Regions from separate parts of the Exiguobacterium sp. s125 genome, predicted to be linked through region 1. Evidence: riboswitches for the same ligand, from Rfam matches in the RefSeq annotation. Region 1 holds a riboswitch; each other region holds the start of a gene.
The links. Region 1 has a riboswitch for thiamine pyrophosphate ahead of thiT (energy-coupled thiamine transporter ThiT). Riboswitches for the same ligand answer to the same signal wherever they lie in the genome.
Positions count from the first base shown of each region.

Region 1 (3,980 bases):
CTACAAGGTGGGTTTTATGATGTCATGACGACGCAGGGCGAGGTGCGATCGCGCGCTCGGGGAAACTTCCGAAAACGTGGTATCAGTCCTGTTGTAGGAGATGAGGTCGTATTGCATATCGAAAGCGAAACTGGATACATTTTAGAAGTGAAGGAACGGCAAAATTTCCTGGTTCGTCCACCGGTCGCAAACATCGATCAAGCTTTGCTTGTCGTCTCAGCAGCAGAACCGGACTTTTCAGCCCATTTGCTCGATCGATTTTTAGTCTTAATCGAAGCAAAAGAGATTCAACCTATCATTATCTTGACGAAGATGGATTTGTTGCAAGGAACAGCGGAAGCAGAAGTCCGGACGGCGATTGCCGGTTACCGACAAATCGGTTATCAGGTGATTGAGACGTCGAGTGAGACGCTAGAAGGGGTAGAGGAAGTCCGCCCGCTACTCAAGGAAAAAACAAGTGTGCTCGCGGGACAGTCGGGAGTCGGAAAAAGTTCATTGTTGAATGCGCTCGATGCGACGCTCGATCTCGAGACGAGCCACATCTCGAAATCGCTCGGACGCGGACGACATACGACGCGTCATGTGACGTTAATTCCGCTTGCAGAGGGCTTGATAGCTGATACGCCAGGGTTTTCGAACCTCGATTTTCCACACGAGATGGAAATCGAAGAATTACGTTGGTGTTTTCCAGAATTCGTCGCACGGCAAGATACGTGCAAATACCGTGGTTGCCTGCATTTAAACGAACCAGGCTGTGCTGTCAAAAAATCAGTTGAGGGAGAAGAAATCATGTCCTCACGCTATACGAATTATGGTATGTTTGTAGAGGAAATCAAGAATCGAGCGCGGAGGTATTGAAATGATTAAAATCGCACCATCTATTTTATCAGCAGATTTCGCCAACCTAGAACGAGACGTTAAAGCTGTCGAGGCGGCAGGAGCAGATTACATCCATTTCGACGTCATGGACGGCCAGTTCGTCCCGAACATTTCATTTGGTCTACCCGTCCTCAGTAGTCTTCGTCAAAAGACGGACATGGTCCTTGACGTTCATTTAATGATCGATCGACCAGAAAACTTCGTCGAAGCGTTTGTAGCGGCAGGAGCGGATATCGTCACCTTCCATGTCGAAGCGACGAATCATGTCCATCGTGTCTTGCAACAAATTAAAGGGGCTGGAGCAAAGGCCGGCGTCGTGCTGAATCCACACACGTCACTGTCGACGATTGAACATGTCCTAGAAGAAGTCGACATGGTCTTGTTGATGACGGTCAATCCAGGATTTGGCGGACAAGCTTTCTTGCCGAGCGTCATGACGAAGCTGAAGCAATTGGCGATGATCAAAGCAGAGCGCGGTTTGACGTTCGAAATTGAAATCGATGGTGGTGTCAACGCGGAAACGGCAAAACTGTGTATCGACAATGGGGCAAACGTCCTTGTCGCAGGTTCTGCAATCTACAATGCACCAGACTATGCGGAAGCCATCACTAGTATTCGAAACGCGGCTCACGTATAATAGAGCCAAGACAATTAAATTTTGACCGCAAGGGGTGTCGCGTCAAGCGGCTGAGAGAAGTGAGTAGACTTTAACCCTTCGAACCTGTTCCGTTCAGACGGACGTAGGGATGTGGCGCACGCAGGCAGTACGGCGTCCGTCGTACTGCCTTTTTGTTGTCATCATTATTTTATTTTTAGGAGGAACACAGTATGAAACGATTACAAATGTTAATGGAGATTGCGATTTTCGCGAGTCTCGGTGTTGTATTTGATTTATTGATTCCGTTCAAAATGCCACAAGGCGGATCCATCAGCTTAGCGATGTTACCGATTTTCGTCATGGCCTTTCGTCACGGCGTCGTTGGTGGTGTCATCACGGGTGCGCTCGTCGGAACGATTCAATTGATGTTCGCTCCGCAAGTCTTGACGGTCGTCCAACCGCTGCTTGACTATACGCTTGCATATGGTGTCGTCGGTTTGAGTGGAGTGTTTGCAGGCCAAGTCAAAAAAGCAGCAACAGAAGGTCAAAAAAAGCGTCTCATGACGATTGTTTTGTTTGCGACCTTGTTAGGTGCCGGTCTACGTTACATCTGTCATGTCATCAGTGGAATCGTCTTTTTTGCAGAGTATGCCAAAGGACCGGTCGTTCCTTACTCGTTCATTTATAACGCGACGTATATGGCTCCGTCGTACGTTTTATGTGGGGTCGTTGCAGGTATTTTGCTTACGACAGCACCACGTCTTTTACGTTACTCCGCTCGCGGTATTTAAAGATGAGAGTTTTAATCGTTGCGGCAGGACCGGCAGAAGACGTCCCGACGCTCGCACCATTCGTGAAAGACAAGACGATGATTATCGGTGTTGACGGCGGGATTGCGACATTAGTGGAGCAAGGACTTGATTTTGATGTGGCAATCGGTGACTTTGATTCGCTCGGATACGTTCCGGATGGTGGATTGCTTCATCCGGCAGAAAAAGATGAAACGGACTTAGAACTAGCGTTACGTTACGCTACCGAACAGGCTGCAGGTGCTGAACTACTCATCTTTGGTGCGACGGGTGGTCGGCTCGACATGACGCTACAGAACGTCTATTTGTTAAAACAATTTCCGATGGCACGACTCGTGACGAAACGTGAGGATGTCCGGTACTGGAAAACCGGTCAGTACGAACTCGCGTCTGAAGGGTATCATTACCTGTCATTCATTCCCCTTGTCCCGTCGAACTTGACGTTACGCGGCGTCAAATACCCCTTGACGGAGCATCCTGTTCCGGTCGGTGGTTCGCTGACGGTCAGCAATGAGTGGGTTGGTGTTGCGCAAGTGACGGTCGTCGAAGGGGAAGTCCTCGTCCTGCGCACGCATGAAAAATAAAAACGCGATAGACGCGATTCCATCATATCTCGCTGATGCGACCGGGACATGCGTTCTTCAAGTACACGTCATGACGTCATGAACAAAAAGATAGGTATGGCAAACGCCGATGACTCCGTATGTAAAACGGAAGCATCGGCGTTTTGATTTATTAGTCAGTCGACTGTTTAAGTTCAACGGATTCCGGCACCCGGTGTATCCAGGGCCAGATAACAAGTCATCGTTGTTCGTTTTGAAGTGTCGAACTGGCTGCTTGTTGTTCGCTTTTTGCAGCGATATGTTTTCCTTTGACGAAAAGATGGTAACTTGCCCATGTCAGTAGGAAGAAAGGGACGCCGAGATATAAGGCGACGCGTTGATCGGCTTGAAAACCTAAACTGATTAAGACGAGCAGATTGAGTGAGAATGAGAGGATGGGTAAGACTGGGAAGAACGGTGTTTTGAACTTCAGTTCGTCAAGCGTGTGTCCTGCCTTGATGAATTGGCGTCGGAAAGCGATTTGCGAAGCGGAAATCGAGATCCAACCGACTTGTGCTCCGAGACCGGCGATGGATAATAGCCAGATGAAGACGGTATCTTCTGCGAAGAATGCCGTCAATAAGGATAACATCGCGAACAGCATCGTGAACGTTAAGGCGCGCATCGGCACACCCCGCTGATTGACGATGGCGAGTTTCTTTGAAATCATGCCTTCTTGCGACATCGACCAGAGCATGCGTGTCGCAGCATACAGTCCAGAGTTTCCGACGGATAAGAGTGCCGTCAAAACGACGATGTTCATCAAATCTGCAGCATATGGGATACCGATTGCGTCAAATACCATGATGAAGGGACTGCTGATGCCGCTCGCCGATTCATACGGAATTAAAGCCCCGATAATTGTAATCGAGAGGACGAAGAAAATAAACGTCCGCCAAACCGTATTACGAATCGCTTTCGGAATCGATTTTTCTGGATCACTCGATTCCCCGGCAGCGACACCAATCAATTCTGTTCCTTGGAAAGCGAAGTTGACGGCAATCATCGTCGTCAAGACGCCGAGAGCCCCGTTCGGAAACCAGCCGTTCGCCGTGAAGTTCGCGAACAACGTAGCTGGTCGTTCAGCCGCCA
Region 1 covers NZ_JACSMI010000001.1:727,294-731,273, forward strand. The annotation lists gene rsgA (ribosome small subunit-dependent GTPase A) at 1-858, shown strand, start outside; gene rpe (ribulose-phosphate 3-epimerase) at 860-1,516, shown strand; TPP riboswitch at 1,537-1,643, shown strand; gene thiT (energy-coupled thiamine transporter ThiT) at 1,708-2,268, shown strand; gene KNQ05_RS03525 (thiamine diphosphokinase) at 2,271-2,870, shown strand; gene KNQ05_RS03530 (amino acid permease) at 3,088-3,980, opposite strand, start outside.

Region 2 (3,980 bases), on a different contig from region 1:
GCCCGATATGCAGACCTGCACCGACGATTTGTGCGATATCAATCCGGTCATTGATGATGAGTGGGACGCCGTAACGAGACATCATTTTCTTCAAGTCACTCGCTTGTTCGAGAAATTCTTTCCCTTGCGCCTGTTTTTCACGAAGCTGGACCATCGTCGCGCCACCTTTTATTGCTGCTTCGACCGCATCAATCAAGGCAACGTCCGGGTGAAAGCGCCGATCTGTTACCGCATAAACCGTGTAATCATTCTCCACTGGTCAATACCCCTTTCAAACTTTCTTCTGTAGTTAAGCTGATTGCGTTGAACAACCCCATCCGGAAATCACCAAGTCCCGCTGCTTCATCTGCGACTTCACCCGCTTTTCCCATTAAATACGTCCCATAGGTCGCTGCTTCGAATGCATCATACCCTGCTCCAAGTAGGGTTCCGATGAGCGATGCCGTCATGCAACCTGTCCCTGTAATGTGTCCGAGTCGTGGCGTTCCTACGGTTAGTTTTACTTGTCGCTTGCCGTCTGTAATGAAATCAACCGGTCCCGTTACGACGAGAGTCGTCCCGAGCCGTCCAGCAAACTCATGGACGACTTGAAAATCTAATGTCTCTCCGGAAGCGACATCGACTCCTTTTGAACGTCCGACTTGACCGATGAGCGTCTTGATTTCAGAGACGTTCCCCTTAATGACCGTAAAATGAATTGCTTCGAGTAACTCTTTCGTGAATTGTGTCCGAAGTGTCGTCGCCCCCATTCCGACTGGATCTAAAATAATCGGTTTCTTCAATCGGTTAGCCGTTTGACCTGCCAACAATTGCGACGCTCGTGAAGCTGCGTTCAATGTCCCGATATTGATAACGACAGCATCTGCATGTCCAACCATTTCCTCGACTTCTAGGATATCTTCCGCCATGACAGGTGAACCCCCGAGCGCAAGGGTCATATTGGCACACTCATTAATCGTGACCGCATTCGTTAAATGATGAATTAATGGTTTTTTATCATGAATGGTTGTAAGCATCCGTTTCCCTCCAAATGTCATAAAAGTGATGTGTCGGTCCGATTCCGTTCCCTAAGGCAAATCCATGCCGGATTGCTTCAGTTACGTACCGTTTAGCATAAATCACGCTATCCTTCAGGGAATCTCCCAGCGCAAGACGTGCCGCAATCGCGGAAGACAATGTACATCCAGTACCATGTGTATGCTGGCGTTTTAATCGTGCCTCCTGAAACAGATGATGCATCCCTTCCGTGTATAAAATATCCGAGGCATCCGTACTTTCAAGATGACCGCCTTTTAACAGGATAGCGATATCTCGTTTTTGTGCGAATTCCGTCGTCGCCAGCTTCATTTCATCAATTGTCGAAATCGCTTGCCCTAACATGCGTTCCATTTCCGGAATATTCGGGGTCGTCAAGGTTGCAAGCGGCATTAAATGCTCCATTAATGCTTGTTCAGCATATTTCCTTAACAGCGCATGCCCCCCTTTTGCGACCATCACGGGGTCTAAGACGACTGGTCCCTGATAATGTTTCAAACATTTGGCAATGACTTGAATCGTTTTTTCATTCGAGACCATCCCAATTTTAACGGCATCTACACGAATATCGCTAAAAATCGAGTTCAACTGGGCTTCGACAAGCGTTGGTGATACATCTTCAACTGCTTGTACGCCTAACGTATTTTGCGCTGTGATAGCAGTAATTACACTCATACCGTAAACCCCAAGAGCAGAAAAAGTTTTTAAGTCGGCTTGAATTCCAGCTCCACCACTAGAGTCTGATCCAGCAATCGTCAGTACATGTTTCATCGATAGACCTCACTTTCTATGAGAGCACAAGGAGAAAGCGGAACGAAAAAAAGCGCCGTCCGCTGTAAAAAAGCAGACGACGCCATGAAAAACCAACGAGTGTGGTCACTTATTCATGTCTTCAATCTCAACTTTCCTACGCTGGTATTATCCAGATCAGGTGATAGGGTCGAAAACAGAATGGTTTTCCTCTCAGCCAGATTCCTCCAGCTCCCCTAGTTGCTCATGATTTAAATTTCTCTTTCACTGTAGCATAGCGCCATAAAAAAAACGAGCCGAAGCTCGTTTTTATAAGTATGCTAATGGATTAACTGTGTTAGCTGGTCCTGTCGCACTGTATTGGTAACCACCAATATGCAATTCAAAATGAAGATGTGCGCCCGTCGAGTTTCCCGTATTTCCGAGCGTACCGATTTGTTGCCCTTGCGAGACCGTTTGTCCAGCATGAACTGATAATGAATTCATATGCGCGTAAACTGTTGTATACACTTTCCCATTCAAGAAATGTGAAATCATCACGTGATTTCCGTACGGTCCACCGCTTCCTGCTGTGATGACCGTTCCTGAAGCTGCTGCGACGATTGATGATCCGACTGACCCTCTAAAGTCGACACCATTATGGAAAGTATACCCATTCGCACCACTCGCTGGTCCGAATCCTTGTGAAACACTTCCTGACGCAGGGCGAACGAACTGCGCCGAACCACTCGGAACACTAGCGACTGGCGTAGCACTTACGACCTTCTTAGACGTCCCGGCGTTGTTTTTTTCCGCCGCCTCCGCCGCCTTTTCCGCTGCCGCTTTTTCAGCTGCTGCCTTTTCCGCTGCTGCTTTAGCTGCTGCCTTTGCTGCCGCAATCGCACGTTCTTGCGCTTCTAATGTCGCTTGAAGTTCTTTCGCATTCAGAAGTTTTGTCGTAAATTTTGTTTTACCTTGACGTAATTTTTTTAAGGTTGCACTACGTGCTTTCATTTGCTGTTTGAGTTCCTTTTTTTGAACCAAAAGGGCTTCTTTTTCTTTCACTCGCTCTTCCTTTTTATCCACAAGCGTCGCTTTAGCATCAGCTAATTTTTTTTGCGTTTCAAGGTAAGCAGAAATCATCTTGTCATCTTGTTCAGCAATTTTTTTCCCTGCCATCACACGACTAAAGAGATCGCCAAGATCTTTCGAACCAAAAATGACTTCTTCCCATTTAATCGAATTCCCATCATTTTCTTGAAGCACACGAAGGCGGTCTCCTAACAGCTCTTCCTGGCGTTTTAACATTTCTTCATAATGGATAATGTCTGCCTCAAGCTCTTCAATTCGTTCATTCAACTGACGAATCTGTTTATTTTTTTCTGAGACACGAAAAATATTTTCATTGATTGCTGCATCAATCGCATTGATTTGACGTTGCTCTTTTGAAATTTTAGATTCTTGTTTTTTGATTGATTTTTCTAGTTTACGTTGTTCAGCTGCATTATCTGCTTTCTTTTCTTTGATTGTAGCCGCTTGAGTGATTGGGGTGTTCGTCAATAATAACGTCCCTAATAGTACGGTAGAAAATAACTTTTTTAGCATATGTGAGTTCCTCGCTTATGTATGAATTCGATTTTTGAAGTCCTGTTCCGTAGTGAAACTATCTGAAATTGATTATAGCACCGTAATAGTTTCAGAAAAATTTCATTTACATTTCAAATGAAAACGTTATTTTGTAATATAACAACTAATTATTCAAACTGTATAAAAAAGAACCTCTACAATGTAGAGGTTCTTTTACGATTTTATAACATTGACATAGGATTAACACTATTTGCAGGGCCTGTTCCGCTGTAGATATACCCACCGACATGAATTTCGAAGTGTAGGTGTGGTCCAGTCGAGTTACCCGTGCTACCAAGTGCACCGATTTGTTGTCCCTGGCTGACACGTTGTCCTGCACGCGCATTCAATGAACTCATGTGCGCGTAAACCGTCGTATACGTTTTTCCGTTCAATTGGTGAGCAATCATGATGTGATTTCCGTAAGGACCACTACTAGAAGCCGTAATGACAGTTCCTGTTGCTGCTGCGACAATTGGTGTTCCAACCGGTGCACCAAAGTCGATTCCATTATGGAATCCATACCCATTTTCACCACTTGCTGAGCCGTATCCTTGTGTAGTCGCACCACTTGTCGGATGAATGAACAA
Region 2 covers NZ_JACSMI010000004.1:103,199-107,178, reverse strand. The annotation lists gene thiE (thiamine phosphate synthase) at 1-256, opposite strand, end outside; gene thiM (hydroxyethylthiazole kinase) at 246-1,016, opposite strand; gene thiD (bifunctional hydroxymethylpyrimidine kinase/phosphomethylpyrimidine kinase) at 997-1,806, opposite strand; TPP riboswitch at 1,923-2,033, opposite strand; gene KNQ05_RS11435 (murein hydrolase activator EnvC family protein) at 2,095-3,369, opposite strand; gene KNQ05_RS11430 (murein hydrolase activator EnvC family protein) at 3,573-3,980, opposite strand, start outside.
Region 2: it holds a riboswitch for thiamine pyrophosphate, as region 1 does, so the genes downstream of both, thiD (bifunctional hydroxymethylpyrimidine kinase/phosphomethylpyrimidine kinase) here and thiT (energy-coupled thiamine transporter ThiT) in region 1, are expected to answer to the same signal.

Region 3 (3,980 bases), 620 kb from region 1:
CATCGCTCGCGCCATCTTGACCGGGTCTTTCGCATGGGCGACGGCCGAATTAAGTAAGACGGCGTCTGCACCGAGTTCCATTGCGTAGGCGACATCGGTCGGTGAACCGATTCCTGCATCGACGATGACCGGGACCGTCATCTGTTCGATGATGAAGCTTAAGGCCAGTGGATTAAGGATTCCTTGTCCGGATCCGATTGGGGACGCGGCAGGCATGATGGCGTGACACCCGAGTTCTTCCAGTCTTCGTGCCAACAACAGATCGTCTGACGTATACGGTAAGACGGTGAATCCTTCTTTTAATAATTCTTCCGATGCCCGCAACGTTTCAATCGGGTCCGGTAACAGCGTTTTATCACAGCCGATGACTTCAACTTTGACCATGTCGCACAGTCCGGACGCGCGGGCAAGTTTTGCCAGCCGAACCGCTTCTTCCGCTGTCTTCGCCCCCGCCGTGTTCGGTAATAAATGATACTGACTCAAATCAAGCGCCTCTAAAAAGTTCGGTTGACTCGCTTCAAAGATATCCATCCGGCGAACGGAAAAGGTCAGGATGTCTGCTCCTGATGCCTCGACTGCTTGCTGCTGTGTCGTCACGTCGGGGTATTTGCCCGTTCCGAGTAATAACCGCGACTGAAATGTCGTTTGACCAATCGTTAACATGATTAACCGCCTCCTACGAAGTGAACGATTTCAAAAGAATCGCCTGTTTGAATGGGTGTGTTTTGGTATGCTGTCCGCTCGACAATCTGTCGATTCTGTTCGATGATGACCATTTTTTCCGTCAAATTGAGATGATGAATCAATCCGTCGATTGTCGAAATCGATCCGTCAAGCGTATACGGTTGACCATTAATGGTGAGTTGCATTCGTGTTCCTCCTCGATTCATGTAATGAAAACGGACGAAGCTCATATTTCGGCGTGATTCCCGTTACCTCGTCTGCCAGGACGGACGCCGTGATCGGGGCGAGTAATATCCCGTGCCGATGATGCCCGGTCGCGACGAATAGGTGCCCGACTCCCGGGACCTGCCCGAGATAAGGCAATCCGTCCGCTGTTTGTGGACGAATCCCGGACCAGATGTCCACGATTTCCGCTTCTCTGATTGCCGGGAACAGTCGCGCCGCCGCCTGCAGGAGATGTTCAATCCCGCTGACGCTGACCCCTGTCGTCTCGTCACCGATCCGTTCCGTCGCCCCGATGATGATCCGTCCGTCAAACTTCGGGACGAGGTACACGTCGTCGCTAAACAACGTTTCGGTCAAGACATGCCCCGGAAGCCGGACGGCGAGGCATTCGCCTTTGACCGGTACCGTCGCGATCTCGACACCACTCGTCGCGAGTAACGCTTCTGATCCCCGACCGCTTGCGACCACGACGTTCCCGGCTTCGCGCTTACCGTTACTTGTCGCAACGCCGACGACGGTCGCCCCTGCCCGGTGCAGTCCCGTGACCATTGTCTGTTCTTCAATCACACCTCCGCGGGCTTTAATCGCGTGACGGAGCGAACGCGTCAACTGGACGGGATCGATTTGACCGACGGATGCAAATTGAATTTCCTCGTGCCCCCGAATCAACCGAAAGGGATTTTCTTTATAGCCACTATCAATGCCGGTCTCATTAAACAGCTCACGGACGAGGTCGGGATAAAGCTGTCGACTCGCTGCCGCCAGTTGATGTAAGGCAGGGATCAGTTCATGATCCGTCGCAAGCATGCCGGCTGCCGCTCGCGTCGTTCCTTCGCCACACCGGCTTTGCTCAAGCACGCGTACCGGTTGTCCTCGTTTGAGCAATTCGTAGGCGAGTGTCAAACCGATTACGCCTGCGCCGACGATTAACGTCTCTGTTGCTTTCATTGATCAAGCACCTCGCGATACGCTAGGACTGCTTCGACCGGATTTGCCTGACCGAGAATCCCTGACATCACAGCGATGCCAGCAACTCCGGTCGCGAGGACATCGGCGACATTCTCCGGCTGAATCCCGCCAATCGCGATGACGGGGACTTTTGAAAACGTGACGATTTGCGCGAGTGCCGCTAGTCCGCGCGGAGCAATGTCCTGTTTTGACGCCGTCGCAAAGACATGACCATACATGACGAAGTCGCTGCCCGTCTCAAGCGCTTCCGTCAAGGAGTGGATTGATCGGCCGATCTGTAGCTCGCTGAATTGACGCCGCACGACAGCGACGGGAATACTGCATGATGTCAACTGGACACTTGCCTTCGTCACGAGGGCGACATCAAGCCGGTCATGGACGATTAGTTTTTCACGTGGAACACCGGCGCATACTAGCTCCTCGATCAATTGGACGAGTCGGTCCGCCGACCAACCCGGTTCCCGGATATGAATCATGTCGACATAAGGCACAACAGCCGGCAAGACTTCTAGAAGATGTGTCAGCTCTTTTGTCCCGGTCGTCACAATATGTAACTTCGGACGCATACCTTCTCCTCCTTGCTACACAAAAAGGACCACCCCATGAACATGATGGAGTGGTCCGAAAAATGTCCAGGTAAGACCTGAGACAGGATGATAATCAGAAGCCACTTCCCTCCGCTAGTACGAACTAGATCAGGTTCAAAGGGTCCGGATATTTCCGTCTCAGTCTGCTGCGAGACTCCCCTAGTGTAGAACTATTTAGTGTTGGTTGGTTCATTCGTAGTCTACCATGACCGCTCGCTTGATTTCTAGTCCGACTTGTCAGTTCAGCCGATCCGTGACCGTTTTGACCTGTTCCGTCAATTGTTCACGCGTTGGAATCAGCTTCGTGTCTGCTAAATCATACGTTTGTTTTAATCGTAAGACACGTGTCACTTTTGCGTCGAGGTCAGCCCGTGATAGTGACTTGTCCTTGACCCCCTGCATAATTGCCGCATGAACATCCGTGTAAGCACCGGCTTGCGAGAACATCGCCATGTCGGCACCACGTTCGAGGGCGAGACGCGAAGCTTGGGCGAGACCATATTGTTTCGTGATCGCACCCATTACGAGGTCGTCCGTCACGATGACGCCATCGAACTTCAACTCTTCACGCAACAGCTGTTGCATGACCGGCTCTGATAACGACGACGGATTGTCTGGGTCGAGCGCCGGGAATAAAATGTGTGCGACCATCACCATTTCCGCTCCGGCATCGATTGCCGCTTTGAACGGGACGAGTTCCAGTTGCTCGAGTTGCGCTTTCGTCTTCGTCACGGTCGGTAAGCCGACATGCGAATCGACAATCGTATCGCCGTGTCCGGGAAAATGTTTGACGACCGGCACGACGTCTTCCGACTTGATTCCCTGCATTAACGGGACACCGAGCCGGGCGACGTCATCCGGCTCAGCACTGAGTGCCCGGTCACCGATGATCGGGTTCGCCGGGTTACTGTTGACATCAAGAACCGGGGCGAAATCCATATTAAATCCATAAAACCGTGACATCGCACCAAGCGCCTGTCCGGCCTTTTGCATCAATGCCGGATCGTTTTTCTGACCGAGCGTCAGACTCGGAGGTAAATGAAACGTTTGATCCGGGACACGACTGACACGTCCTCCTTCTTCATCGAAGCCGAGGAACGCGAGCGCTTCGTCGTCTTGTGCGTCCTTGATTGCTGCCGTCAAGGTTTTCAGCTGGGCGTCTGACGTGATATTGCCTCCGAGTAACAGGACACCGCCTATCGCGTGATTGTTTAACAGACTTCGGTCCGCGTCCGATAACGTCGTCCCGCTGATCCCGATATACAGCAATTGATCGACCTTTTCAGCAGTCGAGAGTTTGGCGAGCTGACGTTTGATGTCTTGCTCCGCCTGGTCGGCAGCCGTCGGTTCGTCAGCGACCGGCTGTTGCTGACTCGTCTTCGGTTCTGTTGCTGGTTCACTCGCGCATGCCGTCAAAAAGCAAGCCGTTAAAAGCAGGTAAATCGGTTTCAAAGCGGTTCCTCGTTTCGGACGCCATTGATTGAATAATAGACTTCAATTTCAGCATTCAGTGAT
Region 3 covers NZ_JACSMI010000001.1:1,351,732-1,355,711, forward strand. The annotation lists gene KNQ05_RS06900 (thiazole synthase) at 1-663, opposite strand, end outside; gene thiS (sulfur carrier protein ThiS) at 666-869, opposite strand; gene KNQ05_RS06910 (NAD(P)/FAD-dependent oxidoreductase) at 853-1,857, opposite strand; gene KNQ05_RS06915 (thiamine phosphate synthase) at 1,854-2,444, opposite strand; TPP riboswitch at 2,534-2,636, opposite strand; gene nagZ (beta-N-acetylhexosaminidase) at 2,703-3,917, opposite strand; gene KNQ05_RS06925 (OsmC family protein) at 3,914-3,980, opposite strand, start outside.
Region 3: it holds a riboswitch for thiamine pyrophosphate, as region 1 does, so the genes downstream of both, KNQ05_RS06915 (thiamine phosphate synthase) here and thiT (energy-coupled thiamine transporter ThiT) in region 1, are expected to answer to the same signal.